2 linked regions of the Pelodictyon luteolum DSM 273 genome follow. The main gene of each other region encodes a partner of the protein of the gene in region 2 in a complex. Links are inferred from orthologs where the notes say so. Each region holds a gene or a part of one and is shown on either strand. Other genes may lie near its edges.

Region 1 (14,882 bases), 180 kb from region 2 along the record:
CGGGGAACTCAAGTGTTGCCGGGGGTTTCTCAAGGCCGCATCCGCCGAGGAAAAACAGGCCGAGGGTCAGAAGGGGAAGGAATTTTTTCATGGTCGTCTCCGTGTGCTGGTTTGATGTTGTGGCTGCCGATTCGGGCGGCTCCGGCAGGCAGCGCCGTAAAATTGCAAAGGTACAGTTTATGAATTATTCACCGGATGGCAAAATGGTTTTTTTGGTGGAATTGACCGGCCTGCCGCTTGAGGTCATGGCGCGACAGGCTGTAGAGGTGAGTGTAGAAGAGGTTGAAGATGCCGACTGCCGTTTTGGCCGATGGGGCTGAGATGGCTCGCTTGAGTGATGCCGGTACGGTGAATATCCTGCTCGTGAGCTCCCCGTAGCTTTCAATGAATCGGTCGAGCGGTATCTGTTTGGGTCGATAGAGCATCTCCTGGCCGAAGGTGTAGCGGAAGGCCGCCGGGTCATCGGGATCGAAGAGGAGGCGCCCTTCTTCCCTGAGGCGAAGGAAGAGCTGGGTGCCGGGTGTCGGACGGAGGATGTTGATGCCCGGTACGTCAAGTTCCGTCTGGTTGATGAAGTCAAGGATCGCCGCCGGTGTTTCCAGCGTGTCGCCGTCCAGGCCGTAGATGAAACTCCCGTAAAGGCTGATGCCGGCGCTGCGGATGTTTCTGACGGACTGTACCAGTTCATCGCTCCGGCTCTGGTTCTTATGGTGTGCCTTCCTGCTTGCAGGCTCTACGCTTTCAATGCCGACAAGGAGGGCGCTGCAACCTGAACGGGCGAAGGTTTCGAGCAGGCTCTGCTGCATGCCGAGTGCTGTCGTGGCCTGGCCGAACCAGGTGATCCGGAGCGTGGTGAGGCGCCTGAAAAGTTCTTCGGCGTAATCGGGATCGGCATTGATGGAGTCGTCGACGAAGAAGAATATTCTCCCGTCATGTTCTCTGAAGCGTGCAACCTCCCCGACGATCTCCTCGATAGGGCGTTGGCGGAGCCTGTGGCCGTTAAGCACATGCACATTGCAGAAGTCGCAGTTGTGGGGGCACCCCCTGCTGGTCTGGATGAGGTTGGTCGTGAAGTAGCGGCCGGCATCGAGGTGTTCCTTGAAGACCGGCCTCGGCAGGGAAAGATCGGGGCGTTCTTCCTGTCGATACGTTTTCCCGAGCGTCCCCTGCCGCAGATCGGTCAGCACCCGCCGCCAGAGGTCATCGGCTTCTCCCTCGACGATGAGGTCGGCGTGCCGGGCCGATGCCTCAGGAAACATAGTGACATGAGGTCCTCCGAGCGCCACCAGAGTGCCTTGGCTCCTTAGCCTGTCGGCCAGTTCGAACGCTTCCGATGCTGTGCCCGTCTGCACGCTTATGCCGATGAGGTCCCATTCCACATGGTCGGGAAACAGCTCCAAGCGAAGGTCGCAGATAGTCTGTTCGACGCCCTCAACCCGTATGGATGCAAGGATCATCAGTGAAAGCGGGGGGATGGAGAAGGGACTTTTCCTTATCAGCGTGCGGAGCGGTCGGGCGAGCATTCTGGCAGGCAGGCTCTGCTCCCGCTCTGCGTAGATGGAGCGGGCTCCGTCAACGCCGCTCCGGGTGGGAATGAATACGAGCAGTACCTTTTTCAGTGTACCCATGGGGTAATAAGACCGGGCTTCTTTGCCCGATACTGCACCCTCAGCGGCCGAGGAATGCCTGTTGGACGGCCGTTACGCCTGCACCGACCGGGAAGCAGTAGCCGATTTCCTTCAGCGCCCGCTCCATGGCTCCGACGATAGTGAGCATATCGAGTTCATCGTAGTATCCGAGGTGGGAGATGCGGAAGATCTTTCCTTTGTAGTCATCCTGACCGGCGGCCACAGTGATGCCATTGCTGTACTTGAGAGCCTTGTTGAAAGCGTTCCACTCAACCCCTTCAGGGAGCCATACCGGCGTAACGGCGAACGATGGCGAAGTGCTGAAGAGCTCCATGCCGAGTGCCGTGCAACCGGCCCTGCATGCCGCCGCAAGGCTTTCGTGCCGTGCCCATGTGGTTTCGATGCCCTCCTGGCGTATCATCTTGAGTGCTTCGTCGAGGCCGATTACCAGCGATACGGCGGGCGTGAACGGGGTATCGTCACCGGAGTGCGCCTTGAGGGCTTTGGCGAGGCTCAGATAGAAGTTTTTCGCCGAGTCTTCCGCTGCATTGATGACGTCCTGTGCCCGTTCCGAGACGGCTATGAGCGCCAGACCGGGAGGCATCATCAGTCCCTTCTGTGATCCGGTGATGCAGATGTCGATGCCCCAGTCATCGAAATGGAACTCATGGGCGCCGATTGCGGTGATGCCATCGACGAGCACGAGCGCGTCCGACTCTTCGCGGATGACGGCGCTGAGCGCCCGGATGTCTGCTGCGGTGCCGGTGGATGTTTCCGAGTGGGTGAGGCAGACGCCTTTTGCATCGGGGTGCTCTCTGAGGAGCTCCTTCAGCCGGCCGGGTTCGATTGCCCGGCCCCATGGTACGGTTTCCTCGATGCAGCCGCCGGTGTAGAGCCGTACGAGCTCTCCCCAACGTTCCCCGAACTTGCCTGCGTTGATGGCGATGACCTTGTCGCCTTCCCTGAAGATGCTGGAAATGGCGGATTCCATGCCGCCAGTTCCCGAGCAGCTGAGTACCACGACCGGCTGGGTCGTCTGGAACAGGTACTTGAGGTTTTCATGGACCCGCTGGAGGATCTCCATGAACTCCGGATTCCTGTGGTGGATTATGGGGGCTGCCATGCTGAGCATGACGTTTTCAGGCACCGGGGTCGGCCCGGGGGTGAAGAGTCTTTTTTTCATTCCGGTCAGTTTTTCGCCCTCTCCATCATGGCGGTGAACTCGTCGAAGAGGTAATGTGAGTCGTGCGGGCCCGGTGCGGCTTCGGGGTGGTACTGCACCGAAAAGCAGGGGAGCTCTGAGTGCCGGATGCCCTCGATGGTCTGGTCATAAAGGTTGAGATGTGTCATCTCGACCGATTCCGGGAGCGAGTCCATGCCGACGGCGAACCCGTGGTTCTGCGAAGTGATCTCGATGCGCTTCGAGGCCATGTTCTTCACCGGATGGTTGCTTCCGTGATGTCCGAACTTGAGCTTGTATGTGTCCGCTCCGAGCGCCAGGGCGAGAAGCTGGTGCCCGAGGCAGATGCCGAAGATCGGGAGCGGCCGGGTTGTCCGGCTGTATTCGGCCAGCGTGCGGATTGTGTCGATGGCATAGTCCACCGCGGCCGGGTCGCCGGGCCCGTTCGAGAGGAAGACGCCGTCTGGATTGAGCGCAATCACCTCATCTGCCGTGGTTCCGGCCTTGAGGACCGTCACCCGGCATCCAGCGTTCTGGAGCAGACGCAGGATGTTCGTCTTGATGCCGTAGTCAAAGGCAGCTACATGAAAGCGGGCTCCGGGTGTTTCTAGCGTGTAGTTCTTGTCCGTGGTGACGGTTTTCACCAGATCCAGCCCGGTCATTTCAGGGATCGCAAGGGCCTTGTCCTTCAGGCTGGCTTCGTCGGTATCAATGGTCGAGATTACACCCCGCATGGCGCCCTTTTCCCTGATCTCACGGACCAGTTTGCGGGTGTCTATGCCCGACAGTCCGATCACTCCCGCCTTCTTCAGGGTGTCGTCGAGGCTCGTGGATGCTTCGAAGTTGCTGTAGACGTTCGAGACTTCGCGGACGATGAATGCCCGAGCCCAAACCCTTGATGATTCGTTGTCATCGGGAGTGATGCCGTAGTTGCCGATGAGGGGGTAGGTCATGACGACCATCTGGCCCGCATAGGAGGGGTCGGTGAGGATTTCCTGGTAGCCGGTGTGCGACGTATTGAACACTACCTCGCCGGCAGCTTCGCCTGCTTGGCCGAACGCAGTCCCTCTGTAGACGGACCCGTTTTCCAATACCAATACTGCTGGTGTTGACTGCATGTGCCTGTTATTCTCCGGTCGTAAGTTTGTCGCCAGATTCCTGTTTCTCGATGTTGGCCACCGCCGAACGGTCGAACTTGATTTTCGTGTTCTCGGAGACCTGCACGAGGACAGTTTTTTTCTCAGTGTCGATGCCTGCTACGGTTCCATGGATGCCGCCGATGGTTACAACCCTGTCGCCGCGCTTGAGGCTCTCCAGCACTTTCTCACGGTCTTTCTGCTTTTTCTGCTGCGGCCGGATCATGAAGAAGTAGAAAACGACGAAGATGAGGACGAGCGGAACGAGCTGGACAAGCGGGTTTGGTGCCGGGCCTCCCTGCGTGGGAGGAGCGAAGAGGAGTATGGTCTGGATGAGGTCGTGCATGGGAGCGTTATTCTGTAGTATTATGAAAAGGCAGTAAGCTTCAGTAGTCGGTTGAATTGGTCTGAAATGTAATGCATTTGCCGAACTATTTCAATCACGGATTAGTTCCCTGCCGCACTGAACGATGCAAAGGGTGCCGTGTCGTACCGGCAGAGGGGCTGGAGCCCACGGGAGAGTTTCAGTCCGGCGAGCGTCGCAATCATGGCGGCGTTGTCTGTCGAGTAGGTCGCTGAAGGGATGAAGAGCGCAATGCCGTGCTTCCGGCAGGCCGCATCCATGGCTCGTCGGAGTTCCGAGTTGGCGCTCACGCCGCCGGCAACGGCGATGGCCCCGATGTTGTGGCGGCGTGCTGCTCCGACCGCTTTTTCGACGAGCACGCCGACGATTGCATCCTGGATGGATGCCGCAATGTCTGCCCGGTGCTCGTGGATGAACTCCTCTTTCTGGCTCCTGAGCCAGGTGAGGACGGATGTTTTCAGACCGGAAAAGCTGAAGTCGAAGTTGTCGCGGTAGCTTCTGCTGGTCTGCGACTGACTTGTGAGCGCCCGCGGGAACCGGTGGAAGCCGGCATCGCCCTCTTTGGCGAGCCGGTCGATGGCCGGTCCTGCCGGATAGGGGAGTCCGAGCATCTTGCCGGTCTTGTCAAAGGCTTCTCCGGCCGCATCGTCGAGGGTGCGGCCGATGATCCGGTAGGTGAGATCCTCCCGGACGATGGCCAGCAGCGTATGTCCACCCGATACCGTGAGCGAGATGAACGGCCCTATTGGACCTCCGCCGGCAGTCTCTTGGTCGATGAACGGAGAGAACATATGGGCTTCGACATGGTTGACCGCCACGAACGGCACGCCGAGTGCCCAGGCCATCGACTGGGCGAAAGAGAGTCCCACCATCACAGCACCGATGAGTCCCGGTCCGGCGGTGGCGGCTATGACATCGATATCCTTTTTTGTTATATTTGCTTCGGCGAGGGCGGCTTCGGTGATCGGAACGATGAGCCGTTCATGCTCCCTTGAGGCCAGTTCGGGAACGACGCCGCCGAACCCTTTGTGGCAGAGTTGCGAACTGACGACGTTAGAGCGTACCTCCCCATCGACAAGGACTGCGCCAGAGGTTTCGTCACAGCTGGTTTCCAGGCCGAGTATTATCATCCAGGGCTAATTTTTTTTCAAGTGATATGCAGAAAGCTAACAAACAGGGCGGCAATAGCAATGGCAAACCCCGGGTGAAGATCGGTATCCTCAATGTTCTGCTCATTCTTGCGGGTGCGGATCTTATTCTGCTTCTGTCTCCGGAAGTAGGTTTCCTCAACGGCCTGTTTTATATCCCCGGCATCTACACATGGCCGGCGCTTCTCCTCGGCGTCGCCCTCCTGCTCTTCGGATTCCGGCACCTCTACCGGCCCCGATGAGGCTGCGGTCGTAAAAAATGTTACATTTTCTTTTTTAAGGTAGACTCCCAGAGACCATAAACCGTACCAGCCATGGAACAGCAGAACAGCGCAAAGAAGATTCTTGATCCCATCGAACGGGCAAAGCTCGGCGTAAAGGTGTTGAGCCTTCCCTACAGCGAGGCTGAGCGGGTGATCGACGAATATGTATCCGGGGGAGATTACGACCCTGCGAGCGTTGATTTCTTCAAGGATCAGGTTGAGACCCAGAGCCGCATTGTTGAAAAGGGTTCCGAGCTGCTCTCGACCGGCAGCGAAATCCTTCGGGTCGTGGCCGGTGCGGTAGTCAAGAACTGGCCGAAGCCTCCTGCCGAACAGGCTGCGCCGCGGTCCTGAGCAACAGCACCCGCATCTGCGGGGAATAGTGCGCGTCATTCCAGCCGCGGATCCATTATGGCCCCGCGGCTATTTTTTTGCCCTCCCGTACGACCGGTTGCAGGGATAACTTTTATTGCGTTTACATTGTTATACAAGATGAGGCTACATGAACCATAAATCTTGAAGAACCATGCAGTTTGATCCTAACAGATTCACCATCAAGGCCCAGGAGGCCCTTCAAGCGGCTGCTTCATCGGCATCCAGCCGCCAGCACCAGCAGGTTGAACCGGAGCATCTGCTTCTGGCCATGCTTGACGACCGGCAGGGTATTGCCGTCCAGATAGCCCAGAAGCTGGAAGTATCACCTGAAACCCTTGCCGCCGCGCTTGACCGCGAACTTGAGCGGATGGCGAAAGTCACCGGCGCCTCGGCATCGGGCCAGTACATGTCGCAGAACCTCGGAAAAGTGTTTGACGCCGCCCTGAAAGAGGCCGAGGGGCTGAAGGACGAGTACATCAGCTCGGAGCACCTTCTCATCGCGATGAGCGAAACCGGAGCGACGGCCTCTCGTCTGCTGACGGATGCCGGCGTCACTCGCGATGCCATCCTCAAGGTGCTGGCCTCCATCCGTGGCACCCAGCGGGTTACGAGCCAGAGTGCCGAGGAGACATACAATTCACTGAAGAAGTATTCACGGAACCTGAACGACCAGGCCCGGAAAGGCAAGCTCGATCCGGTGATCGGGCGCGATGAGGAGATCCGCAGGGTGCTGCAGATTCTCAGCCGCCGGACGAAGAACAACCCTGTGCTGATCGGTGAGCCCGGTGTGGGCAAGACGGCCATCGTTGAGGGTATCGCCCAGCGGATCGTGGCTGGCGACGTGCCGGAAAACCTGAAAAGCAAGCAGATTGCCGCGCTCGACATCGCCCAGCTGGTCGCCGGAGCGAAGTTCCGCGGTGAGTTTGAAGACCGCCTGAAGGCCGTGGTGCGCGAAGTGCAGGCTGCCGACGGCGAGGTCATCCTCTTCATCGACGAGATACACCTTCTGGTGGGAGCCGGGTCTGCGGAAGGCTCGATGGACGCGGCCAACATCCTGAAACCCGCCCTCGCCCGCGGAGAACTTCGCTGCATCGGTGCCACGACGCTCGATGAGTACAGGAAGCACATTGAGAAGGATGCTGCCCTCGAACGGCGGTTCCAGACGGTGGTGGTCGACCAGCCGAGCGTCGAGGATACGGTCTCAATCCTTCGCGGCCTCAAGGAGAAGTACGAAATCCACCACGGGGTGCGCATCAAGGATGCAGCAATCGTGGCGGCCGCGGAACTTTCGAACCGCTACATTTCCGACCGGTTCCTGCCGGACAAGGCAATCGATCTCATCGACGAGGCCTCCTCGCGCCTCCGGCTGGAAATCGACAGCAGCCCGGAAGAGCTCGATCGGCTCAACCGGGAGATCCGCCGCCTGGAAATCGAGCGGGAGGCCCTGAAGCGCGAACTTGAGGCTGGCAGCGCCCGTTAATTTGTTGCAGGGAAATCGTATATTAGAGGTTGTATCGTTATTGTATGTTTGAGGCCGTTTGGTTTTATTGCAACACAAAAAAAATCAACAGATATGATGAAAATGATGAAGATGGCCCTTCTTGCCCTGTTCCTGCTCGGAACGGTTGGCGGAGCGGCACATGCGGGTTGGGACCCTGATGAGGCAGAGAAGGGGCGGAGCGCTGTCGCCTACCTGAAAAAACATGATCCTTCGCTGGAAAGATTTTTTTCCAAAGCCTATGGCTATGCGGTATTCCCTGATGTATACAAGGGCGGCCTGTTCCTGTTCGGCGGCGGCCATGGCCGTGGTTATGTCTATGAGTATGGTCGGCTGGTTGGCCGTTCCACCATCACGCAGCTGAATGTGGGTCCGCAGTTCGGCGGGCAGTCCTTCACGGAGGTCATCTTCTTCAAGGACCGGAAAGCCCTCGAGGATTTCAAACAGGGCAATTTCGAGATCAACGCCCAGATGACGGCCGTGGTTGTGACTTCGGGCATTGCGACGAATGCGGATTACTCGGACGGCGTAGCTCTCTTCGTTCTCCCCAAAGCCGGCGTCATGGCCGATGCCACCGTAGGCGGGCAGAAATTCTCCTATGACCCCCTGCAGCAGTCCGCTGCCCCTGCAGCAGTCCCTGCTCCCGCCCAGCAGGATGTCACTCCGCTCCAGCCTTATCCCGGTGCGGCGTCGTCCTCAGTGGCAAAGCCTTATGAGGAGTCGCGTCCCTATGACGACACGCCGCTTGAGAAGGCAGATCAGGGCGCATCCCAATATTAACAACATCGGGCTGAAAAGCCCGAATGTCAAGCGTATCATGAAGTATGAATTAGTCGTGGGCCTGGAGGTTCACTGTCAGCTCAATACCGCAAGCAAGGCTTTCTGCAGTTGCTCGGCACAGTTCGGCAAGCCGGCCAACAGCAACGTCTGTCCGGTCTGCCTTGCCCTTCCCGGGGCGCTGCCGGTACTCAACCGCCGTGTGGTGGAGGATGCTGTGAAGCTCGGCCTTGCAACCGGTTGCGCCATCGCCCCCCATTCTGTCCTGGCCCGCAAAAACTATTTCTATCCCGATCTCCCGAAGGGATATCAGATCTCCCAGTTCGAGGAGCCCATCTGTATCGAGGGGCACCTGATGGTCGACGCCGGAGAGGGTGAGAAGCTGATTCGGCTGATAAGGATACACATCGAAGAGGATGCGGGGAAGTCCATCCATGATATCGGCGACGACACCTACATCGACGTCAACCGTTGCGGGGTGCCCCTGCTGGAGATCGTCAGCTACCCCGATATCCGGACTGCAAAGGAGGCTTCGACCTACCTGCAGAAGCTGCGCCAGATCGTAAAGTACCTCGGCATTTCCGACGGCAATATGGAGGAGGGCAGCCTGCGCTGCGATGCCAACGTCTCCCTCCGGCCGGTCGGGGATGAGGAGTACGGTACCCGCACCGAGATCAAGAACATGAACTCCTTCAAGAACGTCGAGAAGGCCATCGAATTCGAGGCTGAACGCCATCGGGGAATTCTGGAGGAGGGAGGCACCATCGTACAGGAGACCCGGCTCTGGGATGCCGATAAGGGCGAGACCCGTTCGATGCGCGGCAAGGAGTTTGCACATGACTATCGTTACTTCCCCGATCCGGATCTCGTGCCGGTGCTGGTGGACGATGAGATGCTCAGGCGTATACGCCTTGAGCTGCCGGAGTTCCCTGAAGCCCGTGCCTCCCGATTCGTGGAGCAGTACGGCATTCCGGTTTATGATGCCGCTGTCCTGACTGTCGAGCGAGAGATGGCCGACTATTTTGAGGCGGTCGTCGAGGTTGCCGGGGACGGAAAAGTATCCTCGAACTGGGTCATGGGAGAAGTGATGCGGACCCTGAAGGAAAAGTATCTCGACATCACCGCTTTCTCTGTTGCGCCCTCCCGGCTCGGCGGGCTCATCAAGCTCATCGGCTCAGGCGCAATCAGCAATACGATTGCCAAACAGGTATTCGAGCTGATGCAGCAGTCGGAGGCGTCGGCGGAGGAAATTGTTCAGCGTGAAGGACTCGCGCAGGTTTCGGACACCGGCGAGATCGAACGGGTGGTCGATGAAATCCTTGCGGCAAACCCTGACCAGCTGGCGGGCTACCGCGAGGGCAAAGTGAAGCTGTTCGGCTTTTTCGTGGGCCAGTGCATGGCGCGTATGAAAGGCAAGGCGAACCCGAAAGTGGTCAATGAGGTCCTGCAACGGAAGCTGGAGGGGTAGACCGGTTCAGGGTTCCAAGTCGAACAGCCCTTTTGGTTGACCGGCTTCAGGACGGGACGGCGCCGTGTCGGGGTTGATGACTTCGATTTTGGCCCGCGCTTGCTGCAGTCTCTTTTTGCACTGTTCTGCAATCGCGATTCCCTCTTCATAGAGGGCAATCGAGCGCTCCAGCCCGGTATCGGGGGTTTCCATGGTGCGGGTGATCTCTTCGAGGCGGCTTATGAGGGACTCGATCGATGTTTTTTTTGCTGAGGTTTCGGCCATATGGCGGCGGTGTTCTGAATTGAAGTTCCACTCATAATAGGTAAAGAGCAAGAGTATTTCAAAAAGGTAGGTGTATCGTTGAAGTTTGTTGATAGCGCATCCATATTTGTTCAGGCCGGCGAGGGTGGTAGGGGCTGTGTAAGCTTCCGCCGCGAGAAGTTCGTGCCGAAGGGCGGTCCCGACGGCGGCGACGGCGGAAACGGCGGAAACGTCTGGCTGCGGACGAACAGCCACTTGACGACGCTTCTGGATTTCAAGTACAGGAAGAAGTATCTCGCCCCCCGCGGATCCCATGGGCAGGGCTCCCGAAAATCAGGCCGGAAAGGGGCCGACATCTACATTGACGTGCCGTGCGGTACGCTGGTGCGCAACGCCGCAACCCAGGAGTTACTGGCTGACATGACCGGGGATGGAGAAGAGGTGATGATTGCCCGCGGCGGTCACGGAGGACGGGGGAACCAGCATTTTGCAACATCCACCAATCAGGCTCCCCGACGTTCCGAGCCGGGCTGGAAGGGTGAGGAGCTGCAGCTTGACATGGAGTTGAAACTGATGGCCGATGTGGGTCTTGTCGGTTTTCCCAATGCAGGCAAGTCCACTCTTATATCGGTGCTCAGCGCCGCCCGTCCGAAGATTGCCGACTACCCGTTCACGACGCTCGTGCCGAACCTCGGCATCGTCCGCTACGAGGAGTACAAGTCATTTGTGATGGCTGACATTCCCGGCATCATCGAGGGCGCGGCAGAGGGCAGGGGGCTGGGACTGCAGTTTCTCCGCCATATTGAAAGAACCAAGATTCTTGCCGTTCTGGTATCGGCTGATGCAGAAGATGTTGAGGCCGAGTACCAGACACTGGTCGGCGAACTGGAGAAGTTCGGTCGCGGCCTTGACGAAAAGCCAAGGATTCTTGTGGTCACAAAGATGGATATCGCACCCGAAGATTTCACCCTTCCCGCGCCCGGTGACGAGGTTCATGTTCTTGCGATTTCAAGCGTTGCCGGAATGGGGCTGAAGGAGCTCAAGGACGAACTCTGGCGTGAAGTTTCGATGCGTGACCGGCCCGAGGAATCATCGGACCCGGAGGGGGAAGGAGACGGCGGTACGCCATGACGCAGGCTGAAATCACGGTCCGCAGCGCCACGCTTGATGACGCCTCGGCAATTGCCGCGCTGACGAAGGAGTATGCCGGCGAGGGCATTATGCTTGAGCGCCCTCTGGAGAACATCATTGAGAATATCCGCAACTTTTTTGTTGCCGAGTACGGCGGCGAGGTCATAGGGTGCTGCGCCATTGCCTTCTATACGCCGACGCTGGCCGAGATTCGCTCGCTTGCCGTGCTCAGCCGCTGGAAGCTGAAGGGAACCGGCCGCCAGCTTGTTGAAAAAGCTGAATCCATTCTTCGGGATGAAGGAGTGCCTGAAGTGTTCGTTCTGACCCTCAGCCGTCAGTTTTTTCTCCGTCTCGGGTATAGTGAGGTTGAAAAAGAGTATTTTCCGCAGAAGATATGGCGTGACTGCACCCACTGCCCGAAGCTGATGGCGTGCGACGAAATCGCCATGATGAAAACACTGGTTCCGTCAACAACAAACAGTAGCCTGCAGTGATTGTCCATGAAGTCATAGTAAAAAACAGGGCGGGGCTGCATACCAGACCTGCTGCCGCGGTCGTCAAGCTTGCATCACGCTTCAAGGCTGATTTTTTCATCGAGATGCAGGGCGTTGAAATCAACGCCAAGTCGATCATCGGCGTCATGAGCCTGGCCGCTCCGAAGGGGACCAAGCTTACCCTTAAGCTTGCCGGCGAAGATGCCGATGAAGCCGCCCGCCAGCTTGTCGAGTTTTTCGAACAGGGGTTTGGGGAACAGTAGCCAACGTGTCTCCGGGGAGGTTCATTGAAGCAGCTGCAGATCGCCCTCGTCAGCCCCTTTCCTCCGCTGAAGGGGGGCATTTCCCGTTTCACCGCTGAACTCTCCCAGGCACTCAGCGCCGCGGGCCACAAGCCGCTCCACATCGGGTTCCGTTCCCTCTATCCACGATTCATTCTCCGCGGCCGTGCCGCAGCTCCCTCCGCGACCAGCTTCCCGCAGGATGCCCTCCTTGTCCTTTACAATCCGCTTACATGGGTCAGGACTGCCATCATGCTCCGACGCCTTCGTCCCGACGTTGTGCTGATTGCCTACTGGGCGGGCTTTCTCGCGCCGCTCTGTTTCGTGCTCCGCCGACTGACAGGTCTCAGGACCGTGCTTCTCCTCCATAATCTTTCCTCCCACGAATCTTTTTTCTTCGAGCCACTGATGCGGCGCATCCTCAAGCGTTCGGCTGACCGGGTCATTACCCTGTCACCGACCGTCGACCGGGATGTGGCAGCGTACCTGCCCTCCATGCCTCGCCTGCTGCTTAGCCATCCCGACTACCTTCCGGCAGCAGAACTTCCTCCGCCAGAGGAAGCGCGCCGGGCTCTGGGGCTCAAGCCGGACGGTCATCTGCTCCTGTTTTTCGGCTACGTCCGCCGTTACAAGGGGCTCGACCTGCTGCTTGAATCGCTCGCACTTCTCCATGCATGCACCGACCTCCACCTGGTTGTTGCCGGAGAGTTCTATGAACCGCTGGAGCCATACCGGGCGATGGTTTCGAGACTGGGCATCGAGGATCGGGTCACACTGCATCCCGGGTACGTCCAGCCGGAGAGGAGCGTGCTGTATTTCGCGGCGGCTGATGCCTTGGTGCTTCCCTACCGGAGTGCAACGCAGTCGGGCGTTGCGGGGCTTGCCCGCGGATGCGGTCTGCCGCTTATCGTCACTCCTGCAGGATCGCTGCCCGAAGCCGTTCCTCCCGGGTCGGGAGGCGTCGTTGCCGACGAGTGTTCCGCAGCAGGAATAGCCCGTGCGATCAAAGCGTTTCTTGACGCTCCCGGCGGCGGGCAGCGGATTCTGGCAGGAAGCTGGACCATCTCATGGGCGGAGTTCGCCGATGCAGTGGCGGTTTTTCTCAGAGCTGCAGCCGAGGACGGCCGATGAACAGTCCTGCCTGCATCGTGGTGGTCAACTGGAACGGCGCTGACGATACCATCAGATGCCTGCGTTCGCTCGAGCCGGTTCGCTCGTCTGCCTGCATGGTGCTGGTCGTCGACAACGGCTCCGATGACGGATCAGCCGCGCGGATCCGCAGTGCCTGCCCGGGGACGGAGGTCCTGGAACTGCCATTGAACATCGGTTACGGTGCCGGGTGCAATGCGGGGTTCCGCCGTGCGGAGGAGCTTGGTGCCAGGACGATGATCTTTCTGAACAACGACACACTGGTGGACCCGTCGTTTGCAATGGCGCTCCTGCTGGTGCTCTCCGAAGATCCGACGGCGGGGATGGCGGTTCCGAAGATCCTCTACGCCGACAGGCCGGGCACCATCTGGTATGCCGGCGGCGAGGTCAATCTGGGTTGCGGTCTTGTGCAACACACGGGGATCCGGCGGAATGACGGCCCCGGTTACAGCCGGCCCGGCCATACCGGTTATGCAACGGGCTGCTGCTTTGCCATGCGCACACGGGATTTTAGGGCTGTCGGCGGCTTCGACGAAGGGTTCGGCATGTACGCCGAAGATGTCGATCTCTCACTCCGTGTCCGGCAACTCGGCCTCAGCATCGAGTACGAACCCTCTTCAGTGGTCCTGCACCGGGTATCGGCCTCCTATAGAGGGCGCCCCCTCAGGAAGCTTTGGCTTCGATCGAAGGGGATCCTGCGCCTGCTCCGGAAGCATGGTTCGTGGATGGGTATGCTGATGTTCCTGCTTCTGGAACCATTTCGTCTTGTCCGGGGGGCTGCTTCCATGGCAGCGCTCAGCGTGACCGAGGTTCTTCATTCAACACGATGCAGGGAAGAAGGGGGGGCGGTATGAGTGCTGCAAGGATGTTCAGAACCAGTATTGACGGACGATATCTTGCTGAAGAAGCCCACCGGGTGCGGTGGGAGAAGAGTGTGCGGTTTCTTGAGAAGTGGCGGGTTCCTGCCGGGCTCCATCCTTCCGGGCTCGATCTGGGTGACCGGACCCCGATGACTGAGCTCGCCGAAGCGCTGTTCGGCTTTACATTCGACTCGAGCAGGGTGGACCTTGACGAAGGATCGCTTTCTGGCTGCTACGGGGTGGTGACCGCATTTGAGGTGCTGGAGCACCTGTTCAACCCTCTGCACGCACTGCTTGAGGTGAAAAAGGTGATGGCGGGTTCCGCGGCGCGCCTGTTCGTTTCCATGCCGCTTCGTCAGCCGGAGCTGCTAAGGAGTCCCGAGCATTTTCATGAAATGAGCCGCACAGCCGCACTCGCCCTGTTTGGGCGGTCCGGCTTCAGGGTGGAGCGGAGTGCGGAATTCCGTATCCGCCGCCCGCTCTTCTACCTCAGTGGCTTCAAGCCGCTCCTGCGCTTCTTTTTTGAACGGGTGCAGGTGTATGAATTATCAACAGCCGAAGTCCAGAGAGAAACAACAGCCGAAGTCCAGAGAGAAACAACAGCCGAAGTCCAGAGAGAAACAACAGCCGAAGTCCAGAGAGAAACAACAGCCGAAGTCCAGAGAGAAACAACAGCCGAAGTCCAGTGGGAATCAGCAGCCGCAGTCCGGGGGGGTGGCGTGTGATGGATCAGCAGCCGCAGTCAGGAGTGGAGCGGAAGCCGGAAGCCTTGAGGCGCCTGGTGTGGTTTTCCGAGGTGCAGTGGGATTTTCTTTCTACCCGGAAGCAGCGGCTTCTTGCCCGGTTCCCTGAACACTGGAAAATCCTCTTCATCGAGCCATTTACAC
Region 2 (14,811 bases):
CGCCGATACTTCGGCGGAGCTCAAGCAGCTCTGAAGCATCGACATTGCCGACAATGGCACCACCCCGGCTTCTGGCGACTGCAGCGATGAGCCGGGGGCCCCGGTCCGAGACACTCTGCCTGATGCCAAGCACGAGAGAGTCAACCCTGCCGGACAGAATCGGCTCCAGCTCCCGCTTCGGATCCCGGTGGTGAAGCGAGGGTGCATGGTCTGGCGGAACATTCCAGGCAATGCGCCGGCCAGTGCGGTCGAACACGTTGATCCGGTACATACCGCCCCTTCCGGCAATATCCTTAAGGGCACGGGAGGTCAGCGGTTTCTGGCGGTCGAGCCGGTCGAGCAGCCGGAGCCGTCCAAGGAGGCTTCCGGTCAAAATCGTACGGTTCCCGTTGTAGCCCTCAACGGCGTTTTCGGCGCCGACCGTCAGTGCATGGATAAGAAGCGAGGCCTCCTCTTCCATCATGTGCTCGATCTCAAGCCGGCGGTATCGGTATTCGAACAGGGTAGAGGTGAGAAAGACGATGAAGAGAAGAAAAAAAATACCCCCGAGGGATGCCGGATGGAGGAGGAACAGTCGTTGCCGGAACTGCTTAATCCGGCTCATAAAAGCCCCTGACGGGTCCCCTCGAAGTATTCCCGCATGGTCTGCCAGGCGTCTTTGCGCTGGAGCAGGCCGGCCACCATGCCGAGCACCGTTGCGGCCCCGGCCGCGAAAAAGAGCGGGCGTGCGGATATATTGTTGGTATAATAGATGGCCGGGATTCCCCGCTCCTTGGCAAAGCTGTCGAGCGAGGTGGTGCCGATGACGAGATCGGGAGCGTATTCCTCCACCGCCTGCATGTCGTCCTCAAGAAACTTCCGGTACCTGATTTCGGTTCCGAGCATCGAGATCACCCGGTCGTCCTCCATACAGAGCGGGGTTTTGGCGATTGATGTCGATGCGTAGGGCACTTCGAGCCCTGCCTCAAGCAGCAGACGCACGACCGGAAGCTCGTTTCCTTCGTATCCGGCAACGATGACCCGTCCATCAAGCGTGTTGAAGCGGCCCATCACGTCGCGTACCTTCGCAGCCTCCTCCTGTGCAACGGCAGCCACGGCTTCGGACTCGAGACCAAGGGCACGACCGATGCGGGTGATCCAACCCGCCGTAGCATTGGCTCCGATCGGGTTGCCCTCGACGATCTTTCCGCCATTCGAACGGATGAGGTCCGCCGTTTTTTCATAAAACGGATGGAGCACGGCCACAACCTCTGCCCGTCCAGCCTCCCGGTAATCCTCGAGCGCCGTGCCCGGAAGGGTAACGACGGAACTGACACCGATTTTCTGAAGTATGCTGCCGACCGTCATGGCGTCAAGCGGAAAAATCTCACCGATGAGAGCGACGGAACGCTGTTTCTTCGGAGCCGTGAAATCACCGAACCGCTCAAGCAGGGTTGCAACCGCCACATCCTTCGCCTCCGGATGGGTACGGATCTGGAACGCCGGCAGGCGCACGAGCACCACCTCTGCGTTGCCCGCCCGGCGCGGAAGCAGTTCCTCGGCGATGCCGGCCGTTTCGGCAACGCAGGTACTGACCACAGGGATCAGCCGGACCGATGGATCCAGAGCGATCTCTTCGACCGTACGGCGCAGGTCGTCGATCATCGTACCGCCGGAAATCTCTGCATTCATCAGCCCGGGGGAAATAATGGACTTGCGGGCCGCATAAAACTGCGACACGAAGGTCAGTCCGTACAAACACCCCTGGTCAGCAGCAAGGCAGACCTGGGAACCATCGATCCTCGTCAGGACCCTGAGCCCGCCGAACGCGGGGCACATCGACTGCGGATGCAGTGCCTTACAGTTCTTTTTCTCCATTGGAGACAACCCGTTTAATGACCTTTTGTATATATGCTCCCCCGGCAATCCGCTGCGGCATGCCGTGCATGGCTTCGAGCGCTTCACTCCTTAACCGGTAGCGGCCGGTCCGGAGACGCCAGTAATCACGGCCATCCTGGCGTGCCGGCCACACAACCGCCGTGATGCCCGCCGAATCAAACCGGGCCTGCTCCCGTATGGCGGTCGGGCGACGCGTGAAGGTTGCCAGCACAATGGTGAACTCCCCCTCCTCAAGCAGCACATTCTCCGCAACGCTGCCAGAAGAAAGAGCCGGAGCCGGAGGCGGCGGCAGGGGTATCGGCTGCGGCAGCTCCTCCGACCGGAACACGCCCGTCAGCAGATGAGCCAGGTCCGTCACCACGCCGGAGCGGACAGTGAGGAACCCCGCCGCAAAACATACCAGGGCGAGAGCGGCGGCACCGGCAACGGAAGCAAAACGTCTCCGGCGCAAGGGAGCGTCCATCCCGATGGACGCCAGATCCTGATAGTCGCTGTTGATGAGTTCATGAAGGCCGGGCTCAAGACGGAATACACTGTGCCCGGAGGCATCTTCCCTAAAGCGGCCGAACCCCGGAAGGATCAGTGCGCCGTTGCGTCCAAGCGCCCCCGAGAAAGCCTTATAGAGCGCTCTCGACGTCCGCTTCAAGTCACCCTCGTCCATCTGCAGACGGGTCCGTAGCAGGTACCGGGTCTGGTCGCGGCCGGTCCGACGGCCATGGACGACGGCGTTCGACGGTGCGGTGTAGACCCATCCGCTCTCAGCTGACTCTCTCAGCGGAGGTGAGTAGCTGATCCTGAAGGAGCCGAGTCCCCTGACGGCTACCGAGCCACGCTCCAGAAGCTCGGCCGACATCGCCCGGGAAAAACGGGCCAGGAGGCTTCCGGCTGCGCCCTCGTCAAGCGCGAGAAGGCCGGAGAGGCGCTCTATGCAGTCACTTGCAGCCATAGAAAAATGGGGAGATTACCGTAAATGAAACCAATATAACACATACCCGTAAAAAAATTCCCCGGGCGGCAGGGCTGGCAGGAAAAGACCGCGCCCGATGAGGATTTTTTTCCTTACTTATCCTGTACAGCGATATTCTGAACCCATCCACCCCGGGGAAGCAATGGCGGAGAAGACACTTTCAGTCAGCGAACTGACAAAACGGATCAAAGGCGAACTTGAATCCATATTCCCCGCCGTGAGCGTCAAGGGGGAGGTCTCCAACTGCAAAAAGCACAGTTCGGGGCACATCTACCTCACCCTCAAGGACGAAGGGGCCCAGATTCCCGCCGTCATCTGGAAACACACCGCAGCCCGCATAAAGACCACGGTAGAGGACGGCATCTGCGTCATTGCCGAAGGAAGGCTCGAGGTGTACCCGCCCTCAGGCCGCTACCAGCTCATCTGCTCAGCCCTCACCGAGGAGGGAGAGGGCGCACTGCAGCTGGCGTTTGCTGCACTCCTCAGGAAGCTCGCCGGACTCGGGTGGTTCAGCGAAGAGAGCAAGAAGATGCCCCCCCGTTTCCCGGAGACCATCGGCCTCATCACCTCGCCGACCGGCGCCGTCATCGAAGACATGCAGAACGTGCTGTCCCGACGGTTCCCTTCAGCAGCTCTCCGGCTCTACCCGGTGAAGGTACAGGGACGCGACGCCGCCCTATCGGTCCGGGAAGCCATCAGCTGGTTCAACAGAGAGAGCCGGAACCGGCCCGATGTCATCATCATCGCCCGGGGCGGAGGATCCATGGAGGACATGCAGGCATTCAACGAGGAAAGTGTGGCTGAAGCGATCCACCGCTCAGCCATACCCATCATCAGTGCCATCGGCCATGAGACAGACATCACCATCGCCGACATGGTGGCCGACCTGCGCGCCGGCACTCCCTCGATTGCTGCCGAACTTGCCGTCCCCGACAGCCTTGAACTGCTTCGCCACATCGCGGCGCATGCCGCCACCCAGTCAGGCCTTGTCATGGGAAAGGTTCAGGGAGCGGAACGGGAGGTCGACTCCATCCGCGGCAGCTACGCGTTCAACCGCCCGCTGAGCATGCTGCAGCAGTTCGAAGAACGGGTGGAGGGTATGCGTGACAGGATGGCAAGGAGCCTCCAGGGCACCTACCGCAACACCCTGCAGCGTTACCAGGCTGCCCTCTCTCACCTCAACCTGCTCGATTACCGCAAAACGCTCGAGCGCGGGTATGTCCTTGTACAGAAAGAGGGAAACGTGGTGACCGACGGACGTTCGCTCAAGGAGAGCGAGGCCGTGGAGCTCTGGTTCCACGACGGCACGATTCCGGCTTCCCTCACCGGGAAGCTGCGCTCACGCCCTTGAGGCGCGACGAAGGAGGCTCCTCACCAGCTCCAGGTCTTCAGGGGTATTCACTCCGGGATTGTCGACGGCTGTATTCACGCAGCGGATGCGGAACCCGCTTTCAAGCAGCCGCAGCTGCTCGAGCGACTCGGCCTCCTCGAGCATCGACACCGGCATCGCGGCAAAGCGCTGAAGCACTTCGGCCGTGAAGGCATACAGCCCCACATGGCGGTATAACCTCAAGGAAGGGGAGCTGTTGCGCACATAAGGGATAGGGCTCCGGGAGAAGTACAGCGCATTTCCTTCGCCATCCATCACCACCTTCACCACATGAGGATCATCGATCTGGGTCCGGTCATCGGGACCGAGCGGGAAGACCAGCGTCGTGCAGTCAGGGAGGGCCGAACCGGCGGGAGCATCGAAAAACGGCTGGAGGGCGAGATCGATGTTCTCGGGACTGATAAGCGGCTCATCACCCTGGAGGTTCAGGAAGACATCGGCTTCAATGCTGCGGGCCGCCTCGGCGATGCGCTCGGTGCCGCAGGAGGCCGTTGGCGAGGTCAGCACCACTTCAGCTCCGAGGGGTTCGAGCACGGCGGCGATTTCAGGGCTGTCGGCAGCCACGACAACGCGCGAGGCGAGGTTTGAGCGGAGCGCCTGACGCCAGGTACGCACGATGAGCGGTTCACCCTCAAGGTCGGCAAGCATTTTGCGGGGAAGGCGGCTGGAATCGAGGCGGGCGGGAATGAGGATGACGGCGTTCATAGTCCGGGGATGGAGGAGTTTCGAAGGATGCTTCGGGCCTCTTCTGCCGAGAGCCCTTCAAGCATGACGCTTTTGGTTCTGGACGCAGCGCCTGACACGATCGATACCCGGCTGTCGGGTATGGAGAAGAGTTTCGAGAACAGGCGGCAGCACTCGCGGTTGGCAGCGTCATCGACAGGGGCCGCTTTCAGGGTAACTTTCAGGGCGTTGCCGTATGGACCCGAAACAGCACTCTTCGAGGAACGGGGCTGCACCCGCACACCGAACACCGCATTACCCCTCTTTTCATGGAACTCGACCACAGCAATCCTATCCGATCACCTTCGGGACCTTGAAGAACCGGTCCTGACGGTCGGGCGCGTTCTGCAGGGCTTCGGCGTTCGAAATGGAGGGGCGCTCCACATCGTCGCGGAGCACATTCTTCTGGTCATGGATGTTGCTGAGCGGCAGCACTCCTTCGGTGTCGAGTTCGCCGAGCTTCTCGACATAGTGAAGGATGCTGTTGAGCTCGTCCGTCATTCTGGAAGCCTCTTCATCAGTGAAGCTGAGGCGTGCAAGTTCGGCGATGTAATCGACATCTTTTCTTGTAACCGACATAGTAAGGATCCCGTCTGATTCGTATTAAATAAAAAAACTCCCGCCGGCCTTACAGCCGGCAGATGTCCAGCTTCTTTTCGTCCATCCTGTTTCTCGGACGCGATTCGATCGGCATCCAGTCGCGCGCTTCCTCTCCGAGATAAAGCTGACGCGGCCTGGCGATCTTCTGGTCGCTGTCCTGGACGTGCTCGGTCCACTGCGACAGCCAGCCGGGGATACGGCCGATGGCGAAGAGAACGGGGAACATGTCGAGCGGGAAGCCCATCGCCTTGTATATCAGGCCGGAATAGAAATCCACGTTAGGATAGAGCTTGCGTGAGATGAAGTAGTCATCCTCGAGTGCGATCCGCTCAAGCTCGAGCGCAATGTCGAGCAGCGGGCTGCGGCCGGTCTCCTCGAACACTTCGAAAGCGATCTTCTTGATGATTTTCGCCCTGGGATCGTAGTTCTTGTATACCCGGTGACCGAATCCCATCAGCCGTCCGGAACCGGCCTTGACCGACTTGATGAACTCAGGCACCTTCTCAATGGACCCGATCTCCATCAACATACGGATGACCGCCTCGTTGGCTCCGCCGTGCTTGGGGCCGTACAGGGCGGCGCACCCGGCGGCAACTGCCGTGTAGGGATCAACGCCGGAACTGCCGACGGCCCGCACCGCATTGGTCGAGCAGTTCTGCTCATGATCGGCATGGAGGATGAAGAGCACGTCGAGCGCACGCTCAAGCACGGGGTTCGGGCTGTAGTTTTGCTCCGTCATCTTGAACATCATGGAGAGGAAGTTGCCGGGATAGCTCAAGTCGTTGTCCGGCAGGACATAGGGGAAACCCATGCTGTGGCGGAAACTCATGGCAGCAAGCGTCGGGATCTTGCCGATGAGGCGCCGCACCTGAAGCTTGCGGGAGTCCTCGTTCATGATGTCCTTGGCGTCGGGGTAGAATGTGGAAAGCGCACCCACTGTACCGACCATGATGCCCATCGGATGGGCGTCGTAGCGGAACCCGTCCATGAACTTCACGATGTTGGCGTGGGTCATGGTGTGGTGGTGGATGTTGTAGGACCATACTGCCAGGCGCTCCTTGTCAGGCAGCTCCCCTTTGATCAGCAGGTAGGCCGTCTCGAGGAACGTGCTGTGCAGGGCCAGCTGCTCGATCGGGTACCCCCGGTAGCGGAGGATGCCGCGATCGCCGTCGATGTAGGTAATGGCGCTTTTGCAGGATGCGGTATTCAGGAACCCGGGGTCGTAACCGAGGAGGCCGAAATCATCGTCAGATACCTTGATCTGACGAAAATCCATTGTCTTGAATGCACCGTTTTCCACCGGGATGTCATAGGTTTTTCCCGTACGGTTGTCGGTTACTGTCAGCGAGCCCGAAGAGTTTACAGTGGTCATTGCGTGATTGGTTACATCCTTTAAAGTAGCCGGAGGAGGCCGTCCCCGGGCGGTTAATATACTCAGAAAAAAAAGGAAAATACTTTTTGGATTTCAAGGGGCCGCTACCTACATTTACAACTCTTTCACGGAGCTGTAGCTCAGTCTGGTTAGAGCGCCTGCCTGTCACGCAGGAGGTCGCGGGTTCGAGCCCCGTCAGCTCCGCAAGGAAACAAGGTCCCCACCCGAGGGGCCTTTTTCATTTCTTGCCCGGGCGGCTCCCTCAGCTCCGTTTCCGCCTGTCTCTCAGATAGATCGATTTCGACTGCCCGTCCCCGCCGATGCGTTCATCCACCTCAAACAGTTTCGTTGCGGCGATAAGTTCTCCGAGTTTGCCGTAACCGTAGTTACGAGGGTCGAACTCCGGAGACTGCTTGGCTATGTTGCTGCCGGTAGCCGCCAGATGGGCCCATCCAGCCTCATCCGATGATGCCTCGACTGCATTGCGCAGAAGGCGGACGAGGCGGGTATCCTGCTTGAGGTCGGCCGCCGACCTACGCTTTATCGGCTCGTTCTCGTTTGTTTTTGCACGAAGCACCTCGGTGTATATGAACTTGTCGCATGCCGAAACAAAGGGGCCCGGCGTCTTCTGCTCGCCGAAGCCGTAAACCGTCAGGCCGGCTTCCCTGATGCGGACGGCAAGCTTGGTGAAGTCGCTGTCGCTCGAGACAATGCAGAACCCGTTGAAACGCCCCGTATAGAGCAGATCCATGGCATCGATGATCATGGCGCTGTCGGTCGAGTTCTTGCCTTTCGTGTAGCCGAACTGCTGGATGGGCTGGATCGAGTACTCAAGCAGCACCTCTTTCCAGCCTTTCAGGGCCGTCGAAGTCCAGTCTCCGTAAATGCGCTTGACGTTTGATGTACCGAATTTGGCAATTTCAGCCAGAAGCCCTTCGATAATGGAGGGCTGGGTGTTGTCGGCATCGATAAGCACCGCCAGCCTGTCCGATCTATCCTCTGCCATTGGACTTGTACCCCCTGTGAAATGTGTTCCTGTTGACCTTCTGGCAAGGGTCTCACGGCACGACCCTGAACCCCAGTTCGACGATAACCGACATAATGGCCCGGATGCTGATCATATCGGGATCGTAGTCCACCCGGACCACGTTCTCCAGGAAGGACGCCTCCGCGGACAATACGCCCTCAAGTTCCATCAGCGCCTCCTTCACCGAACGCTCGCAACCGCCGCACGTCATACCCTCAACCCTCACGTCCTGCTTCATGCTGCCTCCATATGCTCTGAGTTTCTCGCCTTTACCAGTAAGGTACAATGACGGCGGCCCATCACGAAATCTTTCCTTGGCAGAAGATGGGCCGTGTGTGTATATTTTACTCTTTACCGTTCCCCCTCACGATACAGCCAGAATGGGGTCCGGCTCATTCCGACCACGCCAGGGAGCCCATGAAACAATCCATGCTGCAGCCGCACACCCTGCTCAAGAGGGCCCTCATCTTCATCGGCCTGCTGGCGCTTCCCGTCCTCTCATCCTGCACCAAACCGCAGGATGACATCCGCTCGCTCCAGCAGGAAGTGTGGCAGCATCCGGATGACACCGGAGCCCTCATGAACCTCGCAAACGCATTCGCGCGCTCAAAGCGCTATGACGAAGCGGCAGAGGCATACAGCGGAGCCTTGAAAATCGATCCGGAGCTTGACGCGGCCTACCACTCCCTCGGGGCGGTCCGCTTCAATCAGGAACGCTACACGGAAGCCCGCGACTGGTTCCGGAAGCACCTGGAACGCGCACCATCGGACTCGCTGCGCAACTACGACCTCGGCAACGCCCTCATGCAGCTGAAAGACTACAGGCTTGCTGCAGAGGCCTATGAGGCGGCGATTGCAAACAGCCGTTCCTTTACCGAAGCCCACTACAACCTTGCCGTATGCTTCACACACCTCGACAGGATGGCTGAAGCCCGTCAGATTTATGACTGGCTTCTGGATAAAAACAATTATCTTGCCGTTTCTCTGCAAAGCCATCTGAAAGGGGGAAAGCCGGACGGCCAAAAGCCGTGAACAGGCACTACAATGCCGACTGATACTTATGAGTGACCACCATATCATCATCACGCCCACAGAGACCCCCCTACCGATAGCACAGGCGGCCGAAGCCATCCAGACAGCACTCCAGCAGCATGGCAGAGATGGCGCCAACCCCCTCCATCCGCCGGGTACGCTTATGCTGTTCCGTCAGCCGCTGCAGCCATCAGACCCCGCCAAGTGGCTCGCCGCCCAGAACATCCGCCCCAGAATATTCTGGAGAAACCGTGAGCAGGACTATGCCGCCGCCGGCATCGGTGTCGCCGACCGCATTACATACAGCGGCAGGGAACAGAACAGTTCCGCATTCAGGATCCTTGGTGAATCGATGGCCCAAAAGAGCCGCGCTGCGAGGTATTTCGGAGGGATCTCCTTCAACAACATTGAACAGCAGGACCACGACTGGAAAAACTTTCCGGCGTTCTCCTTCATCCTCCCGCTCCTTGAGCTCTCCATGGAAAACGGAGCCTGTACCCTTACCTGCCATATCCTTGCCGGCACCCCCGATGAAACCCTTGCCAGAATAGAGGATGCCCGTACCCTCATCGCTTCACTCCCGAGTGATGCCGGCGACAACGGGGAGCGCCTCCCGGCCGTCACCGGCCGTTCATGCAGCCCAGACCGGGAGGGATGGATACGGAACTGCGGCAAAGCCATTGCGACATTCGAAGACGGCAGCACCGAGAAAATCATGCTCGCCCGCAAAACCACTCTGGAGTTCGCTTCAGCCTGCAACCCCATGCTCTTCCTTCTCCGTCACCCCTATCCCCAGAACTCCACCTACCGGTTCTATTTCGAACCCGAAGAGGGCTGTGCGTTCCTGAGCTTCACCCCCGAACGCCTCTACCGTCGGGACGGATCCCGGCTTCTTACCGAGGCCCTTGCCGGCACCTGCTCGAAAGAGGGCGCGGACCTCACCGATGAGCATGCATCACGGGCTCTCCTCGGCTCAGAAAAAGACATCAGGGAGCACCGGTTCGTCAAAGACATGATCTACAACGAGCTCCTCCCGGCATGCAGCCAGATCGAGATGGAGGATGAGGTGCAGGTACTGCAGCTGAACCGCCTTGCACACCTCTACACCCGTTGCTCGGCCGTCCTGAAACCCGAATGCACCGATGACGGGGAAGTGCTCTCTATCCTTCACCCGACGCCGGCCGTCGGCGGTGTACCGAAAGAGGAGGCCATGCGCCACATCATGGAGCTCGAACCCTTCAGCCGCGGCTGGTATGCCGCGCCGGTAGGGTGGATCATGAGGGATGCGGCGGAGTTCGCCGTCGGCATCCGCTCGGCGCTTGTCAACGGTACGACCGCCTCGCTGTACTCAGGCGCAGGGCTCGTCCGCGGATCCGACCCTGAACTGGAATGGGACGAGGTCGAGCAGAAAATCGGAGACCTGCTGGCCATCACAGAGGACAAGGCATGAACAACCGCCAAGCAACAACGATCTGGAGCGCCGTCCTCGTCGAGGAGCTCATCCGCCAGAATGCCTCAATGTTCTGCATCTCGCCCGGTTCACGCTCCACTCCGCTCACCGCCGCCGTTGCAAGGAACCCCCGTGCGAGCTGGAAAATGTTCCCCGACGAGCGCTCTGCAGGCTTTTTCGCCCTCGGCCACGCCCGAGCGACCGGCCGCCCTGCCGTCCTCGTCTGCACCTCCGGTACCGCAGTGGCCAACTACTTCCCCGCCGTCGTCGAGGCTTCGGCGGATTTCGTGCCGATGATCGTCATCTCCGCCGACAGGCCTTTCGACCTCCAGGAGTGCGGAGCCAACCAGACCATCCGCCAGGACGGCATCTTCGGCCGCTACGCACGCTGGCACATGCAGCTGCCGCAGCCATCAACGGAAATCCCTCTCCAGTCGCTGCTTTCGACCGTTGAGCACGCCGTCGCTAAAAGCCTCGGCGCACCCCGGGGCCCCGTCCACCTGAACCAGCCATTCAGGGAACCATTCGACCCGGAACCGCTTGAAGGCCAGGACCCCTGGCTTGAGCCCCTCCAGGCATGGAAGCTCGACGGCCGCCCCCGGACTTCATCTGCTCAGCCTGAACGCCGTCCCGATGCGCGCGCCATGGCGACCATCCGCGAACTGCTGGCCACGGCCCGCCGGCCGCTCCTCATTGCAGGAAGCATTCCCTCTCCAGATGACGCCCGTGCTGTTGCATCTCTTGCCGATGACCTCCGCATCCCGCTCTACGCAGATCTCTCCTCGGGCCTCCGCCTCACGGAGGGGACACTGGCATGGCAGCAGGCGTTCGCCACTCCGGCGTTTCTCGGCCGGTTCCGTCCTGATCTTGTCGTGCATTTCGGAGGGCGGCTCATCGCCCGCCATCCATCGGCAGCCCTGAAAGCATGGAAGCCCGCGCATTATGTAGTCATCAGGGAGCATCCCGAACGCTACGCCCCCGACCACCCGGTGAGCCTCTCTCTTGAGTCCTCACTCCAGACTGCCGCCGAAGGCCTCATGGGCTGCAGGAGCGAACCCTCAGCGATCAAGGAACCAGCCGAAGGGTTCTTCCTGCACTGCAGCGGGGCGCTTGACGACTTGACGGAAGCGAGCATTCCCCTCAGCGAAATCTCCGCTGCACGCCAAATCTCGCAGCTCATCACCCCCGGGGAGGCGCTCTTCACATCAAACAGCATGTCGGTCAGGGAGCTGGACTCGTTTGCCGCAGCACTCCAGCCGGACGGGCTGCCGTGCGGGCTCAACCGCGGAGCAAGCGGCATAGACGGCATCATCTCAACGGCGGCAGGATACGGGGAAGGCCTCGGAAGGAAAGTCACGCTCCTTATCGGCGACATCGCATTCCTCCACGACCTCAACGCACTCTCGCTCCTCCGCTCCCTCTCCCGGCCTATGCGCATCGTGCTCCTCAACAACAACGGAGGCGGCATATTCTCATTCCTCCCGGTTGCATCCTGCAATGACATTTTCGAGGAGCACTTCGCCACCCCGCAGCACTTCCATGCACAACATGCCGCCGGGATGTTCGGGCTCCGCTACGCCGCGCCCCGGACCAACAGGGAATTCGAGGAGTGCTTCCTCGCTGCCGGAGAGGCTCCCCAAAGCACCATCATCGAGATCGCCTCTTCCCGCAGCGAAAATGTCGAACAGCACCGCACCCTGCAGGCGCGGTTCAACGCATTTGCAGAAACTGCCTTCACCGACCGCTGAACCGGTTTCCCTTGTCTCTTCGCGGAGAAAAACGTTACTTAGTGCATGGGGGCATGAACGGTATAGCATACTGACAGGCGCAACCAAGAAGTTATAGCCATGTTGGGAGACGTACTGCTGATCAACGACCAGCACAAATCGGCGGCAGGCGCCATTCTTGAGCGGGTGCTGCTGGATATCGAACAGCTCCGGAAGAATCAGCCCGGAGAGAAGTTCGTCGTAGCCATATCGGGAGAATCGGGTGCAGGAAAGTCCGAACTCTCGCACTCCCTCGCACTCCTGCTCAAAGGCCGGGGCATCAGGGTCAAGATCCTCCATACCGACAACTACTACCGGGTCCATCCGCTTCAGCGTCGCGAGCACCGCATACAGAGCAACTTCGAAGCGGTAGGGGTGCAGGAATACGACTGGGAGCAGCTGCACCGCAACATCGGGGACTTCCGTCAAGGACGCAGCGTCTCGATCCCCTGCATCGACATCATCACCGAGGAGGTCGACCAGCTCTTCACCGACTTCAGCAAGATCCAGCTGCTCATCATCGACGGCCTGTATGCCATCCGTACCGAAGGGGTGGACCTTAGGGTATTCATCGACCTCACCTACCACGACACGAAGCTCAGCCAGATGCTGCGGGCGAAAGAACCGACGGACGGCTACCGCTGGAGCGTGCTCGAACGCGAACACCAGCATGTGCGTTCACTCAAACCTCTGGCAGACCTGCACGTGGACCGGGACTTCAGGGTATTCGACCCGGCCATCGTCCGTCATGCGCCCCGTCCATGGCAGCGACGTGCTGCGCATGCCGTCACACCCGCAGGCTGAATGGCCCTCACTTCAGCCTGTAAGTGGATCACGGAGGGTGCAGCAGGATCATTATATTGCACAATGGATACCATCACCCCGATTCAGGTCCCGCTCCGCTTCACCACCATCGGCGACCCGTCGCTTCCGTCCGTCGTATTCCTGCACGGGTTCCTCGGCTCCGGCAGCGACTGGCTGCCCTTCACCTCCGGCCTCTCCGGCAGCCTCCATTGCATCCTCGTCGACCTTCCTGGTCACGGTGGGGCAGTCTTCAGGGACAACGGTCCGGACGGACTGCAGGAGGAAAGCGAAGCTTCGAGCGGGTATTTTCTCCATACTGTCGACACCCTCGCCGAAGGTCTTCGAAAGCTGCTCCCCGCACCGGGCTTTCTCGTAGGCTATTCAATGGGAGGAAGGATCGGCGTCGCCCTTCTGCTTCGCCACCCCGAACTCTTTCAGAGAGCAGTGATCGTCTCTTCCTCCCCGGGGCTCCGGACAGAAGAAGAACGTCTAGCCAGAAGGAAAAGCGATGAGGGAACCGCCCGCAAGATCGAGCGGAACTTCGAGGGGTTCCTGGAGTTCTGGTACAGCCAGCCGCTCTTCTCCACCCTTAAAAGCCATCCTCTCTTCCATGAGGTGGAAACACTTCGCCAAAAGGGATCCCCCCGAAGCCTTGCCCGGGCGCTCCGCCTGCTCGGCACAGGCAATCAGCCCTCTTTCTGGGATCAATGTGCCGCAAGCCCGGTGCCGGTGCAGTTCATGGCCGGGGAAAAAGACCCCAAATACCTTGAGATTGGCCGTCAAATGGTTAATTTGTTCCCTCACTCGCGCCTTGAAACCTTCCCCGGCTGCGGCCACACGCTGCACATCGAAGCACGGGACCGATTCCAGGAGCGCCTGCAGCATTTCTTCAACCAGCAAGACTGAGAGCCGTAATGAGCAGCATAGCATGGAGCCAGTGCGGGGAGTTCTCCGACATCCTCTACCATAAAGCCGAAGGCATCGCCAAAATCACCATCAACCGCCCGGAACGGCGCAATGCGTTCCGCCCACAGACCGTCGAGCAGATGATCGAGGCGCTGCAGGATGCACGCAACGACGAAGCAGTCGGCGTAGTCATCCTGACCGGAGCGGGTGAACTTGCATTCTGCTCCGGAGGCGACCAGAAAATCCGCGGCAATGCCGGCTATGCCGATGCCAAAGGTGTCAACAAACTGAACGTCCTTGATTTCCAGCGCGATATCCGCACCTGCCCGAAACCGGTCATCGCCATGGTTGCCGGTTATGCAATCGGCGGCGGACACGTGCTGCACATGCTCTGCGACCTCACCATCGCCGCCGAAAACGCACGGTTCGGCCAGACCGGCCCGCGGGTAGGATCCTTCGACGGCGGCTGGGGTGCCAGCTATATGGCCCGCCTCGTAGGCCAGAAAAAAGCCCGCGAAATCTGGTACCTCTGCCGTCAGTACACGGCTCAGGAGGCGCTCGACATGGGCCTCGTCAACACCGTGGTCCCGCTTGAGAAACTCGAGGAGGAAACCGTGCAGTGGTGCCGCGAGATTCTGGCAAACTCACCCTTGGCGATCCGGTGCCTGAAAGCATCACTGAACGCCGACTGCGACGGGCAGGCCGGCCTGCAGGAACTGGCCGGCAACGCCACGCTCCTTTACTACATGAGCGAAGAAGGTCAGGAAGGGCGCAACGCATTTGTCGAAAAGCGCAAGCCCGACTTCAGCCGTTTCCCGAAACGTCCTTGACTGCCTCCTATGCTTATCTCTACCGGTATTCGTTGCCGTTCAACGAGCCGGTAACCGTCAGGGGAA

The links.
Region 1: the proteins of xseA (region 2) and xseB are in contact, whole or in part, in a cryo-EM structure (PDB 8TXR), measured with the Escherichia coli proteins. The link is inferred for Pelodictyon luteolum DSM 273 from one-to-one orthologs.

What each region holds. Positions count from the first base shown.
Region 1 is NC_007512.1:161,853-176,734, forward strand. The notes cover bases 8,473-11,361. They hold xseB (exodeoxyribonuclease VII small subunit), read right to left. Parts: upstream 10,102-11,361; coding sequence 9,844-10,101; downstream 8,473-9,843. Other genes in these bases: gatB (Asp-tRNA(Asn)/Glu-tRNA(Gln) amidotransferase subunit GatB), read left to right, coding at 8,473-9,837; obgE (GTPase ObgE), read left to right, coding at 10,180-11,211; PLUT_RS00880 (N-acetyltransferase), read left to right, coding at 11,208-11,361. Also shown: PLUT_RS00815 (c-type cytochrome), read right to left, coding at 1-91; PLUT_RS00820 (B12-binding domain-containing radical SAM protein), read right to left, coding at 189-1,628; PLUT_RS00825 (pyridoxal-phosphate-dependent aminotransferase family protein), read right to left, coding at 1,669-2,811; carA (glutamine-hydrolyzing carbamoyl-phosphate synthase small subunit), read right to left, coding at 2,817-3,926; preprotein translocase subunit YajC, read right to left, coding at 3,934-4,290; tRNA (adenosine(37)-N6)-threonylcarbamoyltransferase complex transferase subunit TsaD, read right to left, coding at 4,392-5,438; PLUT_RS00845 (hypothetical protein), read left to right, coding at 5,465-5,698; PLUT_RS00850 (hypothetical protein), read left to right, coding at 5,771-6,073; PLUT_RS00855 (Clp protease N-terminal domain-containing protein), read left to right, coding at 6,246-7,574; PLUT_RS00860 (YSC84-related protein), read left to right, coding at 7,668-8,372; more of gatB, read left to right, coding at 8,410-8,472; more of PLUT_RS00880, read left to right, coding at 11,362-11,705; PLUT_RS00885 (HPr family phosphocarrier protein), read left to right, coding at 11,702-11,968; PLUT_RS00890 (glycosyltransferase), read left to right, coding at 11,993-13,117; PLUT_RS00895 (glycosyltransferase family 2 protein), read left to right, coding at 13,114-13,989; PLUT_RS00900 (hypothetical protein), read left to right, coding at 13,986-14,720; PLUT_RS00905 (glycosyltransferase family protein), read left to right, coding at 14,720-14,882. UniProt on the Escherichia coli protein: Bidirectionally degrades single-stranded DNA into large acid-insoluble oligonucleotides, which are then degraded further into small acid-soluble oligonucleotides.
Region 2 is NC_007512.1:338,269-353,079, reverse strand. Bases 2,274-5,091 are described here. They hold xseA (exodeoxyribonuclease VII large subunit), read left to right. Parts: upstream 2,274-2,987; coding sequence 2,988-4,196; downstream 4,197-5,091. Other genes in these bases: PLUT_RS01750 (DUF167 domain-containing protein), read right to left, coding at 4,937-5,091; kdsB (3-deoxy-manno-octulosonate cytidylyltransferase), read right to left, coding at 4,185-4,940; PLUT_RS01765 (SPOR domain-containing protein), read right to left, coding at 2,274-2,824. In the rest of the region: PLUT_RS01775 (ATP-binding protein), read right to left, coding at 1-604; bchY (chlorophyllide a reductase subunit Y), read right to left, coding at 601-1,857; more of PLUT_RS01765, read right to left, coding at 1,838-2,273; more of PLUT_RS01750, read right to left, coding at 5,092-5,242; Asp-tRNA(Asn)/Glu-tRNA(Gln) amidotransferase subunit GatC, read right to left, coding at 5,250-5,537; PLUT_RS01740 (citrate synthase), read right to left, coding at 5,587-6,930; PLUT_RS01730 (NYN domain-containing protein), read right to left, coding at 7,193-7,936; PLUT_RS01725 (heavy-metal-associated domain-containing protein), read right to left, coding at 7,989-8,243; PLUT_RS01720 (tetratricopeptide repeat protein), read left to right, coding at 8,375-8,989; PLUT_RS01715 (isochorismate synthase), read left to right, coding at 9,018-10,439; menD (2-succinyl-5-enolpyruvyl-6-hydroxy-3-cyclohexene-1-carboxylic-acid synthase), read left to right, coding at 10,436-12,187; PLUT_RS01705 (uridine kinase family protein), read left to right, coding at 12,287-13,009; menH (2-succinyl-6-hydroxy-2,4-cyclohexadiene-1-carboxylate synthase), read left to right, coding at 13,073-13,915; menB (1,4-dihydroxy-2-naphthoyl-CoA synthase), read left to right, coding at 13,924-14,745; menC (o-succinylbenzoate synthase), read left to right, coding at 14,742-14,811. UniProt on the Escherichia coli protein: Bidirectionally degrades single-stranded DNA into large acid-insoluble oligonucleotides, which are then degraded further into small acid-soluble oligonucleotides.